3 regions of the Bacillus cereus group sp. BfR-BA-01383 genome follow, and region 2 is predicted to be linked to each of the others. Evidence: riboswitches for the same ligand, from Rfam matches in the RefSeq annotation. Region 2 holds a riboswitch; each other region holds the start of a gene.

Region 1 (7,725 bases), on a different contig from region 2:
TAATTCAATAAAAATCCCTTCTAATTGCTTTCCTTTATCCGTTAATGTGTACTCTACACGCGGCGGAACTTCTGGATATACTTTTCTCGATACAATTCCTTGTGTTTCTAATTCTTTTAGTCGAAGTGATAATGTTTTCGGACTAATACCGTCCATTGATTTTTGTAAATCACTAAAGCGTAATGTTCCTTCGATAAGAAGGTCACGAATGATTAAAAACGTCCACTTTGTACTAATTACGTCAAGCGTTTTAGCGATAGGACAAGGAATGCCAGGTAAACCTTTCGTTAATTCAACCGGATCTATATTGCTCATGGAATTAGCCTCCATAAAAATTTTTTGAATGAATTTGCTTTATAGTATCACAAAACTATACTTTTGGTAACTATATGAAAAAAATATCACTACTTCCATAAAGGAAGTTAGTGCATATACAATAGCAATACGAAATACAAAGGGTTTGTATGAGGAGGTGATTTCCATGAGTATGAAAAAGTTGTTTGCGTTCCTTAGTTTTTTTGTCATTTGTATTGTGCTTGTAGCGTGTAGTGGGGAACAAAAAGCTGAAATCCAGTTATTAAAAGAAATGCCAAAGCCAAAAGTAATGACGATTGATCCTTCACTCAGTAAAAAGGAAGCGACAGAAATCGTGCATGCAGCGCAGCGTTTTTATGCATTTTGGGATACAGGTAAAGAGGAACTTATTCCGCAGACTGTTACTGAAAACTTTTTTGATAATACGTTACCAAAAGGTCGCCCACAAGGCGTTGAAGGATTAAAGTTTGCAGCACAAAATTTTCGTAAAGTTGTTCCTGATATACATTGTGAGATTGAAGATTTATTAGTTGTTGGAGATAAAGTAACAGCTCGTCTTTCTTTTACAGGAACGCATAATGATAAAAAAATCAATTTTTTTGCGATTGATATTTTACATGTGAAGGACGGAAAGATAACGGAAGATTGGCATTTAGAAGATAATCTTACACTGAAACAGCAACTGGGATTAATAGCCGAGGAATAAAAATAAGGGAGAGAAAAGCGATGAAAAATATATTGATTATAAATGGACATGAAAAATACGGTACAAAGGAAGGAAGATTAAATAAAACGTTAGTTGATTGTATGGTAACGGTATTAAGCGAGAGTCATCATGTGAAAACAACAACGATTCAAGATGGATATAGTATTAAGGACGAACAAGGAAAGCTTTTATGGGCGGATGTTGTGATTTATCAAACACCAATTTACTGGTTTAGTGTTCCTGGATTATTTAAAACGTATATGGATGAAGTATATGAATACGGTTTGTTCTTTGAAGGTGCAGATGAATATGGAACAGGTGGTTTATTAAAAGAGAAGCAGTATATGTTTTCTACAACTTGGAATGCACCTGAAAAAGCATTTGGGGATAAGACGAAGTTCTTTGAAGGGGAAAGTTTAGAATCAACGCTTAGTCATTTACATCGTGTGCAGAAGTTTCTCGGTATGAATCCGTTAAAGAGTTTTGCTTGTTATGATGTGGTGAAGAATCCGAATATTGAGCAGTATTTATTAAACTTGAAAAACCATATGGATGAAGTAATTAAATAATAGTTTGCATCTGTATGTGAAGAAGGTACTACTAAGGATGTAGTACCTTCTTTTTCATTCATAAAAATTACTTAGTTCTTATTGGCTTAAAGTCTTCATAAGTGGAATCTAATATTTTATCCCGCTATTTGTGGGCAGTAAAACTCCCACCTCAAAATTCGGCTGGAGCAAAGAGCTTAGGTGGGAGATCAACTGCCCGTAAAAGCCCGATTGGTGCGGGCTGATTATAGTTTCACTTTATGAAATACGTTGAAAATCTTTACTCATACAGGACTGTTTTAGTTTTTTTGATTTTATCAAATATTTAATATCAGAGGCGTTATCATATGAAAGCTGAATATGATAATAGTTAATATACTCAAATAATGCAAACACATAAATAAATAAATAAATAGGGCGAATGATATCCCGCCTACAGGTAAGTGAGGATACCAAATTGAAAAATCAATAATAAACATAATAAGTCCCGTGATAATCAATCCTATATTTATTTTTTGTAGCATTTTTAAATATTGAATAACCCCAATAGGTGTAACAGATGTTTTTTCTTTTTTTAGTCTTTTCCACTTTACATACCAGTAAACCGTTCCTTGTAATAAGATAAACTCTAAAAGAAGAAATGAGACCCAAAAAGAGTATAGGGAATATAAATGTAATGTAGGATAAGCATAATTAAGTAAGGAACTTGTGAAAATAAAAATAATGACTGAAAATAACTCACCTGTGTATAGATAGGAAAGCCTTTTTTCTAGGTTGCGTTTCATGGTTCTTCTCCTTTTATAAAAACTCACATTTTAATACGGGGATGGCTGTATCCATAACTTCACAAAATTCGCCCAACCGAATGAATCGATTGTTACATTCTTTAAAGAAGAAGGATATGTTTTTCTTTTTAAAACGGATCCACTACAGCTAAATTTGGAGTGGTATTTGGCTGTAGTAAAAGGTTTTTTAACGTGCCTACTAATATGTAGCCACTAATAAGTACAATAAGTCCGATAACACGTAATGTTTATAAGGGCACTTCACGGTTATTCGTTTCTGCCGGGTTTTGGGGCGGTGAAGGTGGATTGTTGTTCATAATAGGGATCCCATCTTTTTTATTTATATATGTGTAAAATCATTATTTAACTTATGGATTGGAATTGTATAGTCATTTTCACTATATGAGAGCTGCCTATGAATAGTGATAAGAAATTTTAGGACGAGAAAAGAGGCTGCTATGTACAGCCTCTTTTTCGTTAAAATGAAGAAATTCGTTTCTTCGTTTTTGGTACAATAATAAATTTGATCCAGAGTAATCCGGCAATTATAATGATAACACTATGTAGAAATTGTCCTGTAGCAACGAGTACAACAGTTGAAAAAACAATTAATTGAATGCTTATTAATATGAAAATTAAGCTGAGAAATTGGTTCATTTTTTCTTCAGTAGTAATCGGATATAATGCTACAATAATATTTCCCGAAAAATATTTCCATAGAGAACGAAGCTGCATAGAAATCATATATAGGAAGACGTAAGCGATGGCGCCTTTTACGTATATATTTGGAACAAAATATAGGGTGAAAGCGCCGATTAACCCTAAGCGAATATATATACCAAAATAATCATTGCCGCGTAAAAATGATAGTGTATGTAAATAGAAGAAAGTAGCTTGTTTTTTATGTAGTAAAGGTTCGATCCAATTGGAAAGCCATTTTCTGCCGTTTACTTGTTTTTTTAGCTGCGGCACATCAGTGAAGATGCTAGCAAATTGATAAAAGCGTATGTCCAATTTTTCTTCTTGCTCGATTATGTATTCCCACGGTATTCGTTTTGTAGGTTGTTTTTTCGTGTATAGAAGCAGGAAAGCGAGAAGTAAAAGTAGTCCGCCTAATACGATCACATTTGCTGTATAAAACAGCATGTAAATAATAAGTGCGTTACAAGCAAGTCGTATAATAAGCCATATACTTTTTTCATGACTATCACGCCACATCCAATGTATGTACATATTCCAGGCCTTCGTAATCATTAAAACGATAAAGATTGTACATAAAAAAGGTACAGTTAATTGTAATGATTGCATGGCAAGTGGAACGAGAATAAGGAACATAAATAATAATGGGAAAAGCTGAATGATGTAATTATATAGAAGAGATTTTTTGAAATAAGAAGTTAATTTCTCTTCTAGTGCGAGTAAATAGACAGCATCAGGTTTTTGAATAAATGTACGTATTGGGCATCTCGATATAATCGCTGTTAGGACGATTGTAATGAGTAATAAGGATACTCCTGTAGAAGGAGCTGTTTTAAGAAACTTTGCGTAATAGTAAGCACCTATACAGGAGACGAAGATGAAGCTATATAGTAAACCGTTAATCATACGTGCAAAGTATGTAATGATATTTTGAATATGTTGTTGGAAGCGACTGCTCCATAATGATTCGATTGACATGTTTTTCACCTCTTTGTTCTATTATATATGTTTTATAAAAGAAAAAACGAGCAAATTGCGTTATGCAACTTGCTCGTTTTTCTTTTCGTTATTTTTTTTCTGATCACGATTCATTAATGGATAGAAGGCAAAGCCGATTACGAATAAACCAATTCCGAGAAGGAATGTTTTTATATCGGATGCGCCTGTTTTAATAACCCATAGTGCATAGCAAAGCGCGATCACTGCGACTATGCCATCCATAATTCTTGAACCCATTTCATTTTTATACGTTTCACCAGTTGCGACTAGTTTTAACTGGAAGATTGGTGAGACGAGATACGGAATGAGATAGGCCAGTGTTGATACGGTAATAACGAATGTATAAGCTTCTGCAATTGTTCCTGATAATGTTGAGAATAAGAACACTTGCGACATAATGTTTGTTAATCGTAATGAGTAAATTGGACTTCCTTTTTTGTTTGTTTTTGCGAAGAAGGAAGGGAAGAAACCTTCTTTTGCTGCTTGATACGGTACTTCTGAGCTTAATAAAATCCAGCCTAATATGGAACCGAATAGGGAAGTAAGAGCAAGTAATGCCATAAGTTTCCCGCCGCCATGACCCATTGCAGCGTTTAATGCATCTGCTAATGGACGTTCAGAAGCTTGTAATTTATCAACGTGAAGTACACCCATTGTTAAAATTGTAATTCCTAAGTAAATTGCAACTGTAATTAATAATCCTGCAACTGTTGCGCGTTTTACTGTTTTGGGAGAGGTAGCTCGGTTTGATAAAAGAACCGCCGATTCAATCCCTATAAATGCCCAAAGCGTTGTAAGAGCAGCTAAATTTACTTGTGAAAGGAGGCCGTGTGATACGCCTTCTTTATCGATCATCGGTGTGTACCATTGTCCAAACTTTGAAGCTTCGAATGCAAATAAAGTAACGATGATGAATAAAAGGAATCCAGTTATTTTCGTTGTAGTTGCTATGAAGTTTAGTTTTCCAGCTCCGCTTACACCGTTTGTTAAAATTAAATGAGTTCCCCATAGTAAGATGGAACAAATAGTAAATGTAATTAGTTTTCCAACTTCTACGTTAAATGAACCGATTGAAAATAGTAGTCGTGTATCTTTCATGATCGGGAAGAAGAGTGATAAATATCCCGCAAATGATGTAATGATGGCAACGTTACTTGCCCAGTTTGCAACCCAATATCCCCATACCATACTGAAACCAGCCATTTTTTTCTTTTTTGGTGATGAGAATAAAGCATATGCATGACTTTGTGGCCCTGTTGTTAAATCAGGACGACGAATTGCTAAATTACCGAAAACAAGAGCTAGCATTAAAACACCAAACCCTGTTGTTAACCAAGCTAAAGTGACACCGAGTGGGCTTGCTGTTTGTGCCAACGTACTTGGCACCATGAAAATCCCAGCGCCAACCATGTTACCAACAACGAAAGCTGTTAGTACCCAAAAGCCCCATTTTTTTTGCTGCATAGAAAATACCTCCAAAGTTAGTATAACCAAGTCAAGCGAGGAGATATGTATGTCTTCCGAAGTCAGGAAGAGAAGTCCCAAACAAAACAAAAAAAGCACGTAATTTGCCGCTACATGCTTTCTATCTTATAAGAAACCCACGACATACCTCTCGATAGCTCTCCACAAACGAAAACGTTTGTGACAGTTCTGCACTTATTAAATACAGACCCAGCAAGCGTGCATGGTGGACACGACTTACTTCGGCAACCATTCCTTTCTCATTCATTCATCAATGCCACTACATCTCCTGAAATGATACTCTTAATGATTGCAACCTCTACCTCACCGAGATACGAATGAGGATTTAAATATTAAATTAACGTATTTAAGAGTAACAAATGAATTTTTATACGTCAATGGATATAGCAAAAATCAGATTATAGAGAAGAGTTTGTTATTGTGGTGTTGGAGGGTTTGATACAGATTCATTGAATAAATATGTAATGAATTTTGAACAGGAGATTTACTAATTATTTAATGGGAATGGGGATTATTGAAATGATACGTGCTTATAGTGAAGAAGAGGATCGAATCGGGATTTTGGATTTAATAAAGAGTACGGGGATAGAAGGGGAGATAGGTTCTTTGGATGATATTGTGTCGAACGCTACTCATTTTCTCTTATATATCCAAAATGAGGTTAAAGGGTTCGCATATTCATCTTTTTATACAAATAGTGCTGAAGAGTCTATTGTTCAAATAAGTGTGTATGTAGCACCAGGTTCTCGTTTAAGAGGTATTGGTTCTGCACTATATAAGAAAATAGAAGAGTTAATTTCTAAAATAAAACCGGATTTTGTATGTACTTATATGAGGACTGAATTAGAAAGTTCTATTGGTTTTGCTAAGAAAATGGGATTGGAAAGATGGTGGGGATCGCTTGAATTGATATATAAGGGAGGGAGCTTTCCTGAAACAGATATGACGTTTATTAAATATGAGGATAGATTTTTTGACCAGTTTGTAACAATGGTACAGGAATGTTATTACGAATTGCATGAAATGAATGATATGAAGCCTTACCTTGCTCTGGAAGATAGTATAAAGAAGTACAAATTGAACAATGAAAGTAACGTGTATGTAGCTTTAGAAAATGAACAGCTAGTTGCATCGGTTACGGTAGGAGAAGGAACAATAGAGAATTTAATGGTCGCACAAATTCACCAAGGAAATGGATATGGTCGTAAAGCCTTGCAATTTGGTGTGAACAAGTTGTTAGAAGACGGGTATGAAGATATTAGATTATGTTATATAGAAGGAAATGAAAGTGCTGAGAGGTTATACAATTCTGTAGGATTTAAACCGCTTCATAATACACAAGTGTATCGGAAATTAAAAAAGCAGCTGACCTAAATATTAGATCAGCTGCTGAATATAAGATTAAACTAAGTTTAATACAGTTACTTTTTCACGTGTCATAGACTCAAGGCTCTTACGAATACCTTGTGCGCCCATGCCTGAACCTTTTCTTTTACACCGATGAATGGGAAGTGGTCAGGGCCGCGCTCTGTGCGTCCGTTAATTTGCACAGAACCAGTTTCGATTTTGTTAGCAATTTCAATTGCTTGTTCATCTGAAGAAACACGGCTGATTGGAAGGATTGGGCCAAATGGCTCTTCCCAAGCAACTTTCATTTCTTCTGTTACGTGGTCGATTAATGTTGGGTAAATTAAGTTACGCTCACGTTTGTTACCGATAACGATCGTAGCACCTTTTTCTACAGCATCGTCAACTAAGCCTTGAACGAAGTCAGCTGATTTATCGTCAATTAATGGAACGATTGTGCTGTCTTATTCTTTTTTTATTTTGTATGCCCGTTCTTACAGAAGATTCTCTTATTTCAAATGGATTCATTATGTATTTTATTTTATATGTAAAAAAACAATTGACAGAATACTCAATAAAGTTGTAAGATTATAAATGGAAAATAAATGAAAGGGGTGTGTGTAATGATTGTAATCGTAAATGTAATGGGCTTAGCTCTGTTAAGTGGCAGAAAACATTCATATCATTACGCAACCCGTGCGGATATATAGGACCTTTTTGTCTTATGAGAAGCGTACGTTGCGTATATCGTAACGTACGCTTTTATGCATTTTTTTGCATATCGTCAAGCGACGGTATGCTTTTTTTTGTCCAATTTGCTTGTTTCCATACCTTGTATGGT
Region 2 (7,725 bases):
TATGATCGATGAAGAACAGTTTAAAATGATGAAGAAAACAGCATATATTGTAAATGCTTCACGTGGACCAATTATGAATGAAGCGGCACTCGCTCATGCATTAAAAACGAATGAAATTGAGGGCGCAGCTCTTGATGTGTTTGAATTTGAACCGAAAATTACAGAAGAGCTAAAGGGATTAAAGAATGTTGTGCTCGCTCCTCATGTAGGAAATGCAACATTTGAAACTCGTGATGCGATGGCTGAAATGGCTGTAAGAAATATTTTAGCTGTATTAAATGGTGAAGAACCAGTAACACCTGTAAATCAAAAAGTATTAGTTACAAAATAAAAAGAAACCTTCCAATTTCGGAAGGTTTCTTTTTATTTTTCTTTATTTTCTTTTTTAGATGGTCTTTGTCTAAGAAATTGAGATAGCATATACAAAATATATAGTGGAATGGCAATGAATAAGAAAACAGAAAAATTACCAAAACCTGTTTGGTACATTGTGATAATGCTTCCAACTAAAAATAGTGTAATAATGATGCTATATCGTGGAATCGGTACATCTTTTAAACTTGGGATACGAATGCGGCTCACCATTAAAAATGCGAACGTTACAAATACTGTAATAAGAACGATTTTTGGAATGGTATCTGAAAATAATGTTAGGAAAGCGACAAGCCCTCCTGCTGCAGTAATCGGAACTCCAGTGAAATACTTCATTGAAGTAGAAGATGGTGTTACATTAAATCGTGCTAAACGATATGCTCCGAAAAGGGGGAATAATCCCGCTATGTATAGTCCGATGATTCCGTAGTTGGAGAAAGATGTGTAATACATTAAAACAGCAGGTGCTGCGCCAAATGTTACAACATCTGCGAGTGAATCAAGCTCTTTTCCCATTTGTGAATCAACGCGTAATAAACGAGCAACACGCCCATCAAGACTATCTAACATCATCCCGATAAGTACTAAAATAGCAGCTGATTTATAATATCCTAAAGATGCATAGCCGATTGATAAAAATCCGCTATATAAATTTCCGAGCGTAAATAAGTTTGGAATAGCTGCTCTATACAAAATCTGATCCCTTGCTTTCTTTAATGAATTCTTAATTAGTGTATGAAAGTTTACTCATTTTATCATACCATAAATTTATTCCTCATACGAAAGAAATTCCCAATTTGTGAAAGATTTCATAGAGGAACAATTTGAAAGATAAGTAAAAAAAGGAAGCAACTTTTCTAAAGTTGCTTCCTACACTATTCAAATTTCGTTGTCATCGTTCCAGTTTTATATCGATTGTTAGGATCGAATCGTAATAAATCTCCATAAATTAGTTTGTCAGAGAATTTTAATTCTGTTTTTGCTTTTTCAATATATGGCTGACAAAGTGTTAAATCAGTTTCTTCGCCCGTACTTCTTTTATAGCACATATTTTTTGTATAAACATAATTTTCCGAAACAAAACTACCATCGCGCATTACCATAAGTGGATCTTTTTCTTTTATAAATAAGTCAGTTCCAAATTCAACTGATTGATTCGTTTTAATACCAAGTAAATGAAGCAGCGTTGGTTTAATATCAATTTGTCCTGATACTTTAGAGATAACTTTTCCTTCTTGACCAGGTACATGAATAATGAGAGGGACGCGTTGTAATTGCATAGCATCAAACGGTGTAATAGCGTCTTTCCCAAGGAACTGAGCCATAGCTGCGTTATGGTTTTCGGAAATGCCGTAATGATCACCATAAATGACAATAACAGAATTGTCGTACAGTCCTTCTGCCTTTAATTGATTAATAAATGATTTAAGAGCTTCATCCGTGTAACGAACTGTTGGGAAGTAGCGGTTTACAACATCACTTTCCGAATTAAACTCATCAACATATTGATCTTCTGGATTTAGAAGAAACGGAAAATGGTTTGTTAAAGTAATAAATTTTGTATAGAACGGTTGTGGTAAAGATTTTAACTTTGGAATAGATTGTTCAAAGAACTCTTTATCTTTTAATCCCCAACCGACAGACATTTGTTCTGTGCCTACGTAGTCACTTAAATTAAAGTAACGATCATATCCAAGCGCAGGATACATTACATCACGATTCCAAAACGCTTTATCGTTTGAATGGAAGATAGCAGAAGAATATCCGTATTTCTTTAATTGTTCTGGTGTGGCTGTATATTCATTTGTTGCATGAGTAAAGAACACAGAACCACGATCTAACGGATAAAGTGAGTTTTCCACGATAAATTCAGCATCAGAAGTTTTACCTTGTCCAGTTTGATGATAGAAGTTATCGAAATAAAAACTATCTTTAATAAATTCGTTTAAAAACGGAGTGATTTCTTTCCCATTTATTTTTTTATTAATAACAAAATTTTGTGTAGATTCCATTGAAATTAAAATTACATTTTTTCCTTTTGCAGCTCCAAATAAGTTTTTATCAACTTGCTTATTTTTTGCGTCAGTATAGTTTTTAATTTCAGAGAATCCGTCCCCACTTGCAAATACACGTTCAGCTGAAGATTTAGATTGAAGTGTAATATCAAATAGATGATATGTGTATAAACCTAAATTTTTCACGACAGTTTGACGATCGAAAGAACGTGAGAACATTTGTGGCTTATAAATAACTGAAACAACAATTTGTAGTGCTAATAACGCTGTTACACCACTAAAGAAGGTGCGCTTCTCAGATCGTGAAAGTGGTGTTTTGTCACAAAATGCCGGGAATTTACGTGATATAAATATTAAAATAATTGCATCCGCAAATAAAAGTAATGTTTTATACGTAAAGAGTTCTTTAATACTCGTTCCTAAATCAGCCATATTATTTGTTTGGAATAAAACGGGGAACGTAACGAAATCATCATAAAACCCGTAAAACATTGCATTTCCAAATAAAATAAATGACAGAACAAAACTAATTCCAATAATAATCCGGTTTCGGTGCTTAGATGCAAGTAAGGCTAAACCGAAAAATAAAAGTAACGAAGCTAGTGGATTAATAAAAAGCATAAATTCTTCAAAGAAGTTATCAATTCTAATATCGAATGCTAGCTTGTACACAATATATGTTTTAATCCATAATAAAACGACTGCAACGAGTGCAAATCGTAATTTTGGAAACAGATGTTGTAGCATAATATACTCCTCTCCTAAAAGCATGACAGTTCTTGTGAACCCCTTTGAATAGGTCCTCACTTTATATATACGAACAGTCCTTTATTATTATGATTATTATACTATGAGTATCATTATACGAAAATAAAAGCGGGTTGTGGGCTTTTTTTGCAACAATTGAGTAGAAAAAGCGAAGTGGGAGACAATAAAATGGAATTTCTATGTGCGATTATTATCATTCGTTAAACATAGAAAGTATCGCGTAATGGTACGGAGGTTATGATGCGAAAATTATTATATCTTATAGTATGCATTAGTTTTGTGCTTTTTGTTTCACCGAGTGTATCAGTAGCACAATATGATGCACCGCTCATGGAAGATGCTCTTTATTCTGTGTTATTTCCAAAAATAAATGAAGCGATTGAGAAACAATATGGAAAATTAAAACCGTTTGATTGTTCTAAAATTATTAGTTTAAAAAAACTTTATAGCGGTACATATTTATTTCAAGCAGTAATTGAAATAACGAAATATGAATCAGGAATAGGTGGTAAAGTACTTCCTCCGTTTGAGAAGATAAGTATGACATTTAACAATGAAGAAGGAGAATGGACTATTACAAAAATATCTGTAAAGCGCTTACCAAATGATACGAAACTAAACTGTAAAAAACCAATATAAAAAATTGTTTGACAAATAAAATGGTCCTTTGGTATTGTTAATAGCAACAATTAGATGTTTGAAAATTAAATAGACTTACCTCATCTACTCTCAAAGGTAGAGGCCGCGATAGGAAAGAGTAAACTATGGGAGATTTAGTGGAATCTGTGATCATAGGTTGAAAGGGACTATTGCCGAAATATAAGAATGACCACCTTATTCATATATTGGGACTACATTGAATAAATGTAGTACTGTCATAAGATTTATTTTATGGAGAGCTATTTGGAGATGTTGATGCGGTTTCTTATTTTGAGAAGATAACAACTCGTTTATTTTTTCAATATATATTTTTCCTAATAAGAAACGCGTGTGAACATTGTTCCGCGCGTTTTTTGTCTATCTAAAAGCGTGCTGCAATGAATAGAAGATTGGGGTTATGAGTTTTAGAGGAAATAAGGGAGGAATTCAAATGTATTTACACGGCACAAGCCGAATCAATGGGCAAGGACACTTAGAAATTGGAGGGTGCGATACGACGCAGCTAGCAAAACAATACGGAACACCACTTTATGTGTACGATGAAGAGTCTATTCGTAGGAAATGTCGTGCGTTTCATCGTGCTTTTAAAGAAAGTGGTTTCTCTTATCAAGTAGCATATGCTAGCAAGGCGTTCTTGTGCATGGAGATGTGCCGAGTAGCTCGTGAAGAAAATATGTCTTTAGATGTTGTTTCTGGAGGAGAATTATATACTGCGCTTCAAGCAGGATTTCCGGCATCGCGCATTCATTTTCACGGAAATAATAAAACAGAAGAAGAAATGATTATGGCTCTTCAGGCGAATATTGGTTGTTTTGTAGTAGATAATTTCTTAGAATTAGAAATTTTGCATGACTTAGCAGTGCAACATGGAAAATTTGTGAACATACTAATCCGTGTAACGCCAGGAGTAGAGGCACATACACACGAATATATAACAACAGGTCAAGAGGATTCGAAATTTGGATTTGGTGTTTCAAATGGTCAAGCGATGCAAGCAATTGAGCTTGCTTTGCAAAAATCAAATTATAATGTGCTAGGAATTCACTCGCACATCGGATCACAAATATTTGAAACGGCTGGATTTGTTCGAGCAATTGAAGTTCTTCGCCAATTTTTAGAAGAAGTGAGAGAGCAAACAAATTATGTAGTAAAAGTGTTGAATGTGGGCGGAGGATTCGGAATACGCTACACAGATTCGGATACGCCATTAACACTTGAGACATATGTGCGAGCTGTAACAAGTGCAGTGAGAGAACAATTTACAGTATGTAACTATCCATTGCCAGAAATATGGGTTGAACCAGGACGTAGTATTGTAGGTGATGCTGGAACGACACTTTATACAGTCGGAGCGGTGAAAGATATTCCTGGCATAAGAAAATATGTTTCAGTAGATGGTGGAATGACGGATAATTTAAGACCTGCCTTATATAACGCTCGTTATGAAGCAATGTTAGCGAATCGAGGGAATGATGCGAATGAGGAACTCGTTTCGGTTGCTGGGAAATGCTGTGAGAGTGGAGATATGCTGATTTGGGATATTCATCTACCGAAAGTCGCTTCTTCTGATTTACTAGCAATTTCTTGCACGGGGGCATATGGGTATTCAATGGCGAATAATTATAATCGTATTCGGAGACCAGCTGTCGTCTTTGCAAAAGGTGGGACATCACAAATTGTTGTAGAGCGTGAAACATATGAAAATATTATCGGGAACGATCGCATACGTATTAAAGAGCTGGTGTGAATGAGAAAGAAGGAGTTGTCTAGTAAAGGCAACTCCTTTTAAAAAAGAAAAATAATTAAATATATCGGAAAACTAGGATTGAAAAAAATCTGAATTGTGATAAAATACAAATACAAAGCTTATCAAGAGAAGCGGAGGGAACTGGCCCGACGAAGCTCGGCAACCTGCTTATAGAAAGCAAGGTGCTAAATCCAGCAAAATGGAATCCATTTTGAAAGATAAGGTAAAATATATTACCGAACAGTCTTTTCGAAATGGGAAAGATTTTTTTTATGAATAAAAGGGGGGCTGTTCGCGTGAGCGTACGGGAGCATTTTGATGAAGTGTCTGAGAAGATTCAAGCGATGCTTGCTGATATGAAATATGGTTCAATTACAATTGTTGTGCAAGATGGAAAAGTAATTCAATTAGAGAAAAGTGAAAAAGTACGTTTAAAGTAAAAAGCGCTGACTAGAAAAACTAGAGGCGGTTTTAATCTATTTTATTAGATTAAAACCGTCTTTTTGCTTTTACAGGGGGAAAAAACATGTTGACGTATGAAACGTGGGAAGAAAATAGCGTTTCATTTTCAGAAGAAGATGAAACGAAAGGCGCGTTATCAGTATTAAGTTGGGCTTATAAAGAATATAAAGGTGAAATCGTATACGCATGTAGCTTTGGAGTGGAGGGTATGGTGTTACTACATCTTATAAACCAAGTAAATCCATCTGCTAAAGTTGTATTTTTGGATACAAATGTTCATTTTCAAGAAACGTATGAATTAATTCAAAAGGTGAAGGAACGATTTCCTTCATTAAATATTATAGAAAAACAGCCAGAAATTACACTTGAAGAACAGGCGAAGCTTCATGGAGAAAAATTGTGGGAAAGTAATCCGAACCTTTGCTGTAAGATTAGAAAAATTTTACCGTTAGAAAAATCACTAGCACATGAAAAAGCTTGGATATCAGGATTAAGAAGGGAACAATCAGAAACTCGCAAACATACAAACTTTATAAATCAAGATCATCGTTTTCAATCTATTAAAATTTGTCCGCTCATTCATTGGACTTGGAAAGAAGTTTGGCGATATGTATACAAACACAGTTTGCCATATAATCCACTGCATGATGTTGGGTATCCAAGTATTGGGTGTGAGAAGTGTACGTTACCTGTAGATGGTGGCGATTCAAGAGATGGTAGATGGGCTGGCAAAGTGAAAACAGAATGTGGTCTTCATTATCAATAAGATAAATTGAAAAATAAAGCTAAGAGAGGATATAGAAAATGAGTACAAGAAACGAATTAGTAAACCGTATAGATGAGACATACGACGTATCACAAATTGAAAAAGAAATTAAATTAGACAAAATTGCGTTAAGTGATTTAGAGCTGTTAGCGACAGGTGGATATAGCCCACTTACAGGGTTTTTAGGAAAGAATGATTATGATTCGGTCGTAGAAACCCTTCGTTTAGCAAATGGGAGCATATGGAGTATACCAATTACATTGCCGATAACAGAAGATGTAGCAGAGAGGCTGGAAGTTGGAGAGGAAGTAAAGCTTGTTAACGATGGAAATATATATGGTGTCATTCAAATCGAAGATATTTTTGTACCGGATAAAGAAAAAGAAGCGTTACTCGTATACAAAACGACGGATGAGGCTCATCCAGGAGTGAAAAAATTATATGAGCGACCGAACGTTTACGTTGGAGGGGCTATTACTCTTATAAAGCGCCTTGAAAATAATCAATTTCCGTCTTATCACTTAGATCCAATTGAAACGAGGGAAGAATTTAAAAAACGTGGCTGGAAAACAGTAGTGGGATTCCAAACAAGAAACCCAGTGCATCGAGCTCATGAATACATTCAAAAGTCGGCTCTTGAAATTGTAGATGGTCTCTTTTTAAATCCGCTCGTTGGCGAAACGAAATCAGATGATATTCCAGCTGATGTAAGGATGGAAAGTTATGAAGTATTACTGCAAAATTATTATCCGGCAAATCGCGTTTTTTTAGGGGTATTTCCCGCAGCAATGCGCTATGCCGGGCCACGTGAAGCGATATTTCATGCGCTAGTAAGAAAAAATTTCGGTTGTACACATTTTATTGTAGGACGTGATCATGCTGGGGTAGGAGACTATTACGGAACGTATGAAGCACAAGACATCTTTACGAATTTT
Region 3 (7,725 bases), on a different contig from region 2:
AAACGCCTTGAACTATTCCGCGTATCTGCACCATTATTCGTAACGAAAAAATCAGGATTAAACGATCACTTAAACGGTGTAGAACGTCCAATTGAATTTGATATGTTACATTCAGGAGAAGAGTTAGAAATTGTTCATTCACTAGCGAAGTGGAAAAGGTTTGCATTACATGAATACGGCTATGAAGCTGGTGAAGGTTTATATACAAACATGAACGCGATTCGTCGTGATGAAGAACTAGATGCAACACATTCCATTTACGTTGACCAATGGGATTGGGAAAAAATTGTTCAAAAAGAATGGCGCACTGTAGAATACTTGCAAGAAACAGTACGAACAATTTATGGAATATTCAAAGATTTAGAAGATCACTTATTTGAAAAATATCCGTTCCTTGGAAAGTATTTACCAGAAGATGTTGTTTTCATTACTTCTCAAGAGCTAGAAGATAAATATCCAGAATTAACTCCGAAAGATCGTGAACATGCAATTGCGAAAGAACACGGTGCAGTCTTTATTATCGGAATTGGTGATGCACTCCGTTCAGGTGAAAAACACGATGGACGTGCAGCTGACTATGACGATTGGAAATTAAACGGTGACATTTTATTCTGGCACCCAGTACTACAAGCTTCGTTCGAATTATCATCAATGGGGATTCGTGTTGATAGTAAATCACTTGATGAGCAGTTAACGAAAACTGGTGATGACTTTAAACGTGAGTATGATTTCCATAAAGGTATATTAGAAGATGTACTACCATTAACAATTGGCGGTGGTATTGGACAATCAAGAATGTGCATGTACTTCTTACGTAAAGCGCATATCGGTGAAGTTCAATCTTCTGTATGGCCTGACGATTTACGTGAAGCTTGTAAGAAAGAAAACATTCATCTGTTTTAATAGAAGAGAGAGGGAGAGTAGCTCAAATATAGAGCTATTCTCCCTTTTTAAATTATGTAAACGAATGGTTTACAGTAAGTTTTACTAATAGTTTCTTTCGTTTATATCTCCTTTTGTGTAATAATTTGTTAAAGGAGAGGACGTTATGAACTTGGGAGAACAAATAAAAAAATTACGAGAATCAAAAGGATTTTCGCAAGAAGATGTCGCTAAAAAGATTGGTGTAACGAGACAGGCAGTATACAAATGGGAGAATGATAAAAGCTGTCCTGACATTGAAAATTTGATTTTATTGAGTGAAATGTACAACGTTACGCTAGATGAGTTAATAAAAGGGAATCAAAACTTTAAAGAAAAAATACATATGGATGAAGAAGATGAGGATTTTGAGAAAGAGAATGAGTTTGGTTTTTATATTGGCTGCGGTTTGTTAATTATGAGTGCTTTCATTGATTATAAAGGAATTCAAGAGATATTGTTAGGAATTGCACTATTCATGATGGTTTTTTACTCTGACGTGAAGAAAGTTATTTTAAATGAATTCAGATCGTTTTTTCGAGGGAGAGAGCAAAAGGATATATATGATAAGAAGTGAGAAGAGTTGGTTATATTTCCTAGGAAAGGGTATAACGAATATTTCAATTGCTTTATAATGATTTTTTTGATAAGTATAACAAGTTAAAAGCTATCTACATAGAGTTTTGAAATCTATGTAGATAGCTTTCTCTTTATATAGGAAGAAAATAGATTAATATAATTTGTTGTAAGTTTTATCGGCGGAAATTAAATCATTTGCACTAAAGGCTCAATTTTCGCCATAAATGATTGATGGAGTGCTTCAACGCCATCTACTAGGTGAATTCGGTCAATGACAACGGAAACTTTAATTTCTGATGTACTTACCATTTTAATATGAATACCTTCTTCTTTTAAAGTAGTGAACATATTAGCAGCAACCCCCGGATTAGATACCATACCTGATCCTACAATTGATACTTTTGCTAAATGATTTTCATGTTCTACAGACTCATAGTGAAGAGTTTCTTGATTTCGTTCCAACGCTTCTAAAGTCTCTCTTAAATCATTGGAGTGAATCGAGAAGGAGAGATGTACAGTTCCTTCATTAGTAATACTTTGAATAATAATATCTACATTAATATGTGCTGCTGCTAATGTAGAGAAAACTGTTGAAAGTGAACTTTGTTCTAGTCCTTTAATTGTGACACGTGTAATATTATCTTCAAATGCAATACCTTTAACGATTGATTGTTGTTCCATGTTACATTCTCCCCTTACAATTGTTCCGTTTTCTTGTTCCATACTTGAACGAACTTCTAAAACTACGTTATGATTTTTAGCAAATTCGACAGCGCGTGGGTGTAATACGCCAGCGCCAAGGTTGGCAAGTTCTAACATTTCGTCATAAGAAATTTCATCTAATTTATAAGCATCTTGTACAACTCGTGGATCAGTCGTATATACGCCGGTCACATCCGTATAAATATCACATTTTTTTGCTTTTAGTGCCGCAGCTAATGCGACAGCAGTCGTATCAGAACCACCTCGTCCAAGCGTTGTAATTTCATTTTCTTCACTTACTCCTTGAAAACCAGCTACGATAACGATCGTGCCTTCAGCAAGATAAGATTGAATTCGATCTGTATTAATATCAGTAATCCGTGCACTACTATGTACAGATTCTGTTGTGATACCAGCTTGCCATCCTGTTAATGAAATTGCGTTATATCCTTTTGTTTGTAGTGCCATTGTTAATAATGAAATGGTTACTTGTTCTCCTGTAGATAGAAGCATATCCATTTCACGTTTACTTGGATTTTCTGTAATAGCGTTAGCAAGTGCTACAAGATCGTCTGTACTTTTGCCCATTGCTGAAACGACAGAGACAACGCTATGGCCTCGTTCATATTCTTCAATAATTAAATTTGCTACATGTTGAATGCGTTCAACACTTCCGACAGAAGTACCACCAAATTTTTGTACAATCGTTTCCATTACGAATTCCTTCTTTCGTCCATTTTTAAGAATAGTTTAGGACATATATAAATCCCAATATTCCTGTAGTTACCAGAGAAAAAAACAAAAAACACCATCTCAAATAAGTGAGGATGGTGCTGTTACAGGAAAAGGGAAACAGAAAACGGAGCTAATAAAAAAACCGCCAAAAAAGGAATATCATAAAAAATGATATCTCTTTTTTGTAGATAGCTCTTCATACATACACGTTTGTATATATGACAGTTCTGTTTCTATTCGAAAACAGCCCCAATTGATAAATACAGAGAAATTTATCGATTTCGGCAACACTTCCTTTCATCTAATTTCATAGACATCTCTGTGTCTCCATTAGAATACTCATAAGTATTGCAACCTCTATCTCACGTTTTAGGCGAGAGTGTTTGAATTATGAAGTTGTTGGTAACATTTGTTTTATAATAATTCAAATTTTTTGAGGAATCAAGTGTTTTATATATTTTTTTTATTCTTTCTTTTTCACAAAGAAGTTTGTGAAAAATATAGCAAAATAAATTCATTGCATGTACATTAAAAATATAGTACTTAGGAGGTGGGAGAATGAGTAAGAAAAAGCCTATTTATGTTGCAACAGAAATGAAAACAACAATGGAAAAACTATGGAAATATACGCAAGAACCAGACATACATACAGAGTGGGATGCTCGCTTTACTGAAATTTCGTATTTAGAGAAAAAAGAAGGAGAACCGCAGCAGTTTTTATATAAAACAAAGATCGGATTCGGACTTGAAATAGCTGGGGAAGGTGAATCGATAGGTGAAATAAGAAAAGAAACTGGTGAAAGAATTTCTTCTTTGAAATTTTGGACAGATAATACATTATCACTTATACAAATAGGGCGTGGTTATTGGAAGTATACACCGAATAAAGAATACATTCATTTTGAAACGCAATATGATTATGACACGAGATTTGGTCGTATAGGAAATGTAATTGATTCATATATTTTTCGACCTTTATTAGGATGGGCGACTGCTTGGAGCTTTGATGCCCTCAAATTATGGTTAGAAAAGGGGCTTCATCCTAGTTTGCTAATTAAAAGAACGATTACGTATTGGCTCGTTTGTTTTTTATTTGCTTTTGTATGGATGTATCAAGGGAGCTTTCCGAAAATAATTTTCACTCATCCAGAAGAGGTGAAGATGCTTTCTGTGATGATTGGTTCAACTGAAAATAGTATTTTGGCTCTTAAAATAATTGGGTGGTTAGAAATTATTTTTGGTGTCATATGGCTATTGCCACTTCCAAAACGAAAATTATTTATATTACATATTTTTATGTTAATAGTCTTAACAATAGTAGCCGGTTTTACGAATATCACAAGCTTTACACAGCCGTTTAATCCAATTACATTAAATATTCTTCTAATAGGTTTATCAATTGTCGGTTATATAAATAGCTTCGATTTGCCAAGTGCAAAAAATTGCAAGAGGACGAGAAAGGGATAAGTGTATGGTTAATATTTATGAGCGATTATTAGGGGATACCTATAAAAAACTGCATCCAGAATTACAGAAGCGGTATGCGATTACAGAAGAAAATAGTTTTACAGGGGAAGGAAAGATGGATGAAATTTACGGTGGCTCTTTTTTTGTTAAATTGATATTGAAAATTGCATCGAAGTTTCGGATGTTTTTCTCAGAGCGGGGAAAGGAAGTTCCATTTACGATACATAATACTGCTGAGCGGGATGAACATGGAAATGAACTTGTGCGGTGGAATCGCACTTTTTATTTTCATAATAAGAAAAGATATTTTAACGCGGTTATGCAGTTGGATGAAAAAGAAAATGAAATTGTAGATTATTTTGGTGAACCACGTATACTCGTTTCTACATTGAATTTTCATATTGATGAGATGGGGGCAATGCATATTTCTTCAAAGAAACAATGGTTTTATATGTTTGGAAGAAAAATCTCTTTACCGAAATTTTTATATGGAGAGGCAAACATTATTGAAAGTTATGATGACGAATTACAATGTTTTCGAATTCATGTACAAGTACGAAATCCGTTAATTGGTTCGCTATTTTCATATAAGGGAACATTTGTGGAAAGGAAATAAACGATATGAGAAATATAATATGGGGGCTTGCTTGTTATATTGTTTTTCTAATATGTGAGTGGTCGCATGTAAATCCTGTTGAAGCAATTATATTATTATCTGTTTTATTATTTATACCAATGTCTTTTTGTATTATTGATAAAAGAACAAGAAATGGGTCGTATTTATTATTTTATAAATACGTATCGTTTTTATATCCGGTCGCAGCAATTAGTGCAATGTTAGCTTTCGTAACAAATCATTATTTCTTTGCGATACTTTGGTTTGTATATACAGGAATCGTGGCGTTATTTGGTGTAAGTAGATTACTAGAAAGAGGATGGAAACCATTAGAAGAAACGGCTGTAGATAGTGCGTTTATTTATTTGTTTTTAGGTGGTTTTTGGTTTTTTGCTTCAGTAGCAAACGTTTCAATTATGAACTTTAGTTCTGACATTGTTTTACTCACAGCTGCCCACTTTCATTATTCGGCGTTTCTATTGCCCTTATCAGTTGGTTTAGTAGGAAGGAAAAGAGAAAAGAGAAGTAAAGTATATGATGCAATTATGTTTATCATAGTTATTTCACCTATGACAGTTGCGATAGGAATTACATATTCAAGGATATTTGAATTTTTTGCAGTGTTCATATATTTATGTGCTATTTATGGATATGGCATTTACGTTTGGAAAGCGAAATTTAATTCTATCACTGCAAAGGTTCTCTTAATTATTTCGTCTAGTACGCTCATGGTCACAATTATGTTCTCACTTATATACTCATACGGAAATTTGAAACAAGTAATGACGATTACAATTGCTCAAATGGTTTGGATTCACGGTGTTGTAAATGGAATTGGAGTAGCGTTACCAGCATTTGTCGGTTGGATAATTGAAAAGAGTGTTCCAAATTATAAATACTACGGGAAACCAATGAGTCAATTAAGAGGAAAAGTGACGATTGGTGGGGCATTTTTACATAGTAGAAATTTAGTGGATAGTAAGGAATACAATGGTCTAGTTGATAAAATGAATTATTTTCATAGTGAAGCATTTGATGCGACGAAGATTCCTGTAAGTATTATTCGTTTTTATGAAAATACAACAGCGTTTGAGTTGCAATCGAATATTCGATGGGCTCGTTGGTTCCATCCATTTGCATTTTTTTATGAGAAAATGAGTAAGCGTGTAGGACAAATACATTTAGGAATGGGCGGCAAGTGGGAAACGATGCATGGCTCTATCGTTGGTGTAATAGATGCGAAAGATGGAAGAGAGAACGTAAGGGCTTGGTTAAGAAAAAATGAAGCAGGAGAGTCTATTTTTTTAGCTCTTTATTCAAAGCATACACATAAGAACGAGACATATATGAATATTGCATTGCCCTTACCATATTCGAATATGACAGGTGTTTTGAAATTATGTAATGATAATCATGATTTAATCATTACTAGTAAGTTAAGAGAAAATGGTAGAGGAGACGAAGGGATTTATTTGCACACTCGTTTCTTTACAATACGATTACCGTTAGCAGAGACTTTTATCATTAAAGAGAGCGCGGATCACACTTTAACTGCGCACCATAAAATGTGGCTATTTGGAATGGAGTTTTTACATATTCATTATAAGATTAACAAAATGGAGAAGAAATAAGAAAAGCTTGGAGAAATTTCCAAGCTTTTTTTCGTATGAGTAATTGTTAAAGTGTCATGCATCATGTCGTCTAGGAAATATAGCTGATTGAGATGTTTTATATTATTACGTTGAATGATACGCGTAAAGTATACGTATTGTTCTGGAGCATAATGTAGACATTTTAAATGTTTTGGAATTTTTACCATAACATCAATCATTTTGTATATAATTAAAAGTATAATAGTTTGAATTTTTTGTATTATCCGTAGGGTATTAGGGGTATCGGAAAAGAGGAGAGAAACATGCAAGGGGAAGTACAAACAGAAAAAGGTTTAGGGTATGTTGGCAAATTACTATTGCCAGTTAAAGTGTCAAGGCATTTTAAGTTTTTGTGGATTGGACAATTGCTTTCAACTTTAGGGAGTTCTATAACAATGGTTATTTTGCCAGTCGTTGTTTACTCATTAACTGGTTCAACAGTCGTAATGGGAATGACTATGGCAATGTACATGCTACCAAATATTCTTGCTTTACCGTTTGCAGGGTTAGTTGTAGATCGAATTGACCGAGTAAAATTAATGTTACTTACAGATATAATCCGCTCTATATTAATGCTATTACTTGCATCGCTTATATTTATGGATTTGTTAACGATTACACTTTTATATGTCCTCGTTGCATTATACGGACTTATGGAAGGAATATTTCAGCCGGCCTATTCTGCTGTGAGGGCGAAAGTATTCGTACCTGAAATTCGTAATGCAGCTAATGCATTAACGCAAATGAGTAATCAAGGAATACGGTTAATTGGACCAGCCCTTGGTGGATTAATCGTTTCAGTTACATCTGCGGGAATAGGATTTGGACTAGATGCAGCAACGTACTTATTATCATTTTTATGTTTATTATTTTTAAAAGAAATTAAGTTTAAAAAAGTAAAATCGATTGAAAGGAATAAGGTCGATTATAAAAAAGAGTTTATGGAGGGCGTTTTAGTTTTAAAAAGCCATCCATGGCTGTGGATTACAATTTTAGTCTTTTCTTTCGTTAACATTTGTTATGCAGGTATTATCGTCGTATTAATTCCATGGT

The links. A riboswitch is a leader RNA that binds a small molecule or an ion and turns the genes downstream of it on or off. The one in region 2 is predicted to bind lysine.
Positions count from the first base shown of each region.
Region 1: another riboswitch for lysine. It lies ahead of MR065_RS09815 (amino acid permease); the one in region 2 lies ahead of lysA (diaminopimelate decarboxylase).
Region 3: another riboswitch for lysine. It lies ahead of MR065_RS13130 (aspartate kinase); the one in region 2 lies ahead of lysA (diaminopimelate decarboxylase).

Region 1 is NZ_JAKUFP010000007.1:124,109-131,833, reverse strand. It holds gene MR065_RS09845 (winged helix-turn-helix transcriptional regulator) at 1-315, opposite strand, end outside; gene MR065_RS09840 (ester cyclase) at 482-1,021, shown strand; gene MR065_RS09835 (NAD(P)H-dependent oxidoreductase) at 1,042-1,590, shown strand; partial or broken gene MR065_RS09830 (general stress protein) at 1,828-2,354, opposite strand; partial or broken gene MR065_RS09825 (hypothetical protein) at 2,483-2,671, opposite strand; gene MR065_RS09820 (ABC transporter permease) at 2,832-4,031, opposite strand; gene MR065_RS09815 (amino acid permease) at 4,092-5,516, opposite strand; lysine riboswitch at 5,664-5,846, opposite strand; gene MR065_RS09810 (GNAT family N-acetyltransferase) at 6,057-6,911, shown strand; partial or broken gene MR065_RS09805 (aldehyde dehydrogenase family protein) at 6,939-7,348, opposite strand.
Region 2 is NZ_JAKUFP010000012.1:22,222-29,946, forward strand. It holds gene MR065_RS13495 (2-hydroxyacid dehydrogenase family protein) at 1-331, shown strand, start outside; gene pssA (CDP-diacylglycerol--serine O-phosphatidyltransferase) at 364-1,065, opposite strand; gene MR065_RS13505 (LTA synthase family protein) at 1,248-3,134, opposite strand; gene MR065_RS13510 (DUF3888 domain-containing protein) at 3,396-3,794, shown strand; lysine riboswitch at 3,884-4,065, shown strand; gene lysA (diaminopimelate decarboxylase) at 4,246-5,562, shown strand; SAM riboswitch class I at 5,679-5,787, shown strand; gene MR065_RS13520 (YezD family protein) at 5,859-6,002, shown strand; gene MR065_RS13525 (phosphoadenylyl-sulfate reductase) at 6,089-6,790, shown strand; gene sat (sulfate adenylyltransferase) at 6,829-7,725, shown strand, end outside.
Region 3 is NZ_JAKUFP010000011.1:94,978-102,702, reverse strand. It holds gene asnA (aspartate--ammonia ligase) at 1-903, shown strand, start outside; gene MR065_RS13135 (helix-turn-helix domain-containing protein) at 1,049-1,498, shown strand; gene MR065_RS13130 (aspartate kinase) at 1,687-2,916, opposite strand; lysine riboswitch at 3,119-3,305, opposite strand; gene MR065_RS13125 (DoxX-like family protein) at 3,496-4,404, shown strand; gene MR065_RS13120 (DUF4166 domain-containing protein) at 4,409-5,020, shown strand; gene MR065_RS13115 (YndJ family protein) at 5,026-6,651, shown strand; gene MR065_RS13110 (MFS transporter) at 6,936-7,725, shown strand, end outside.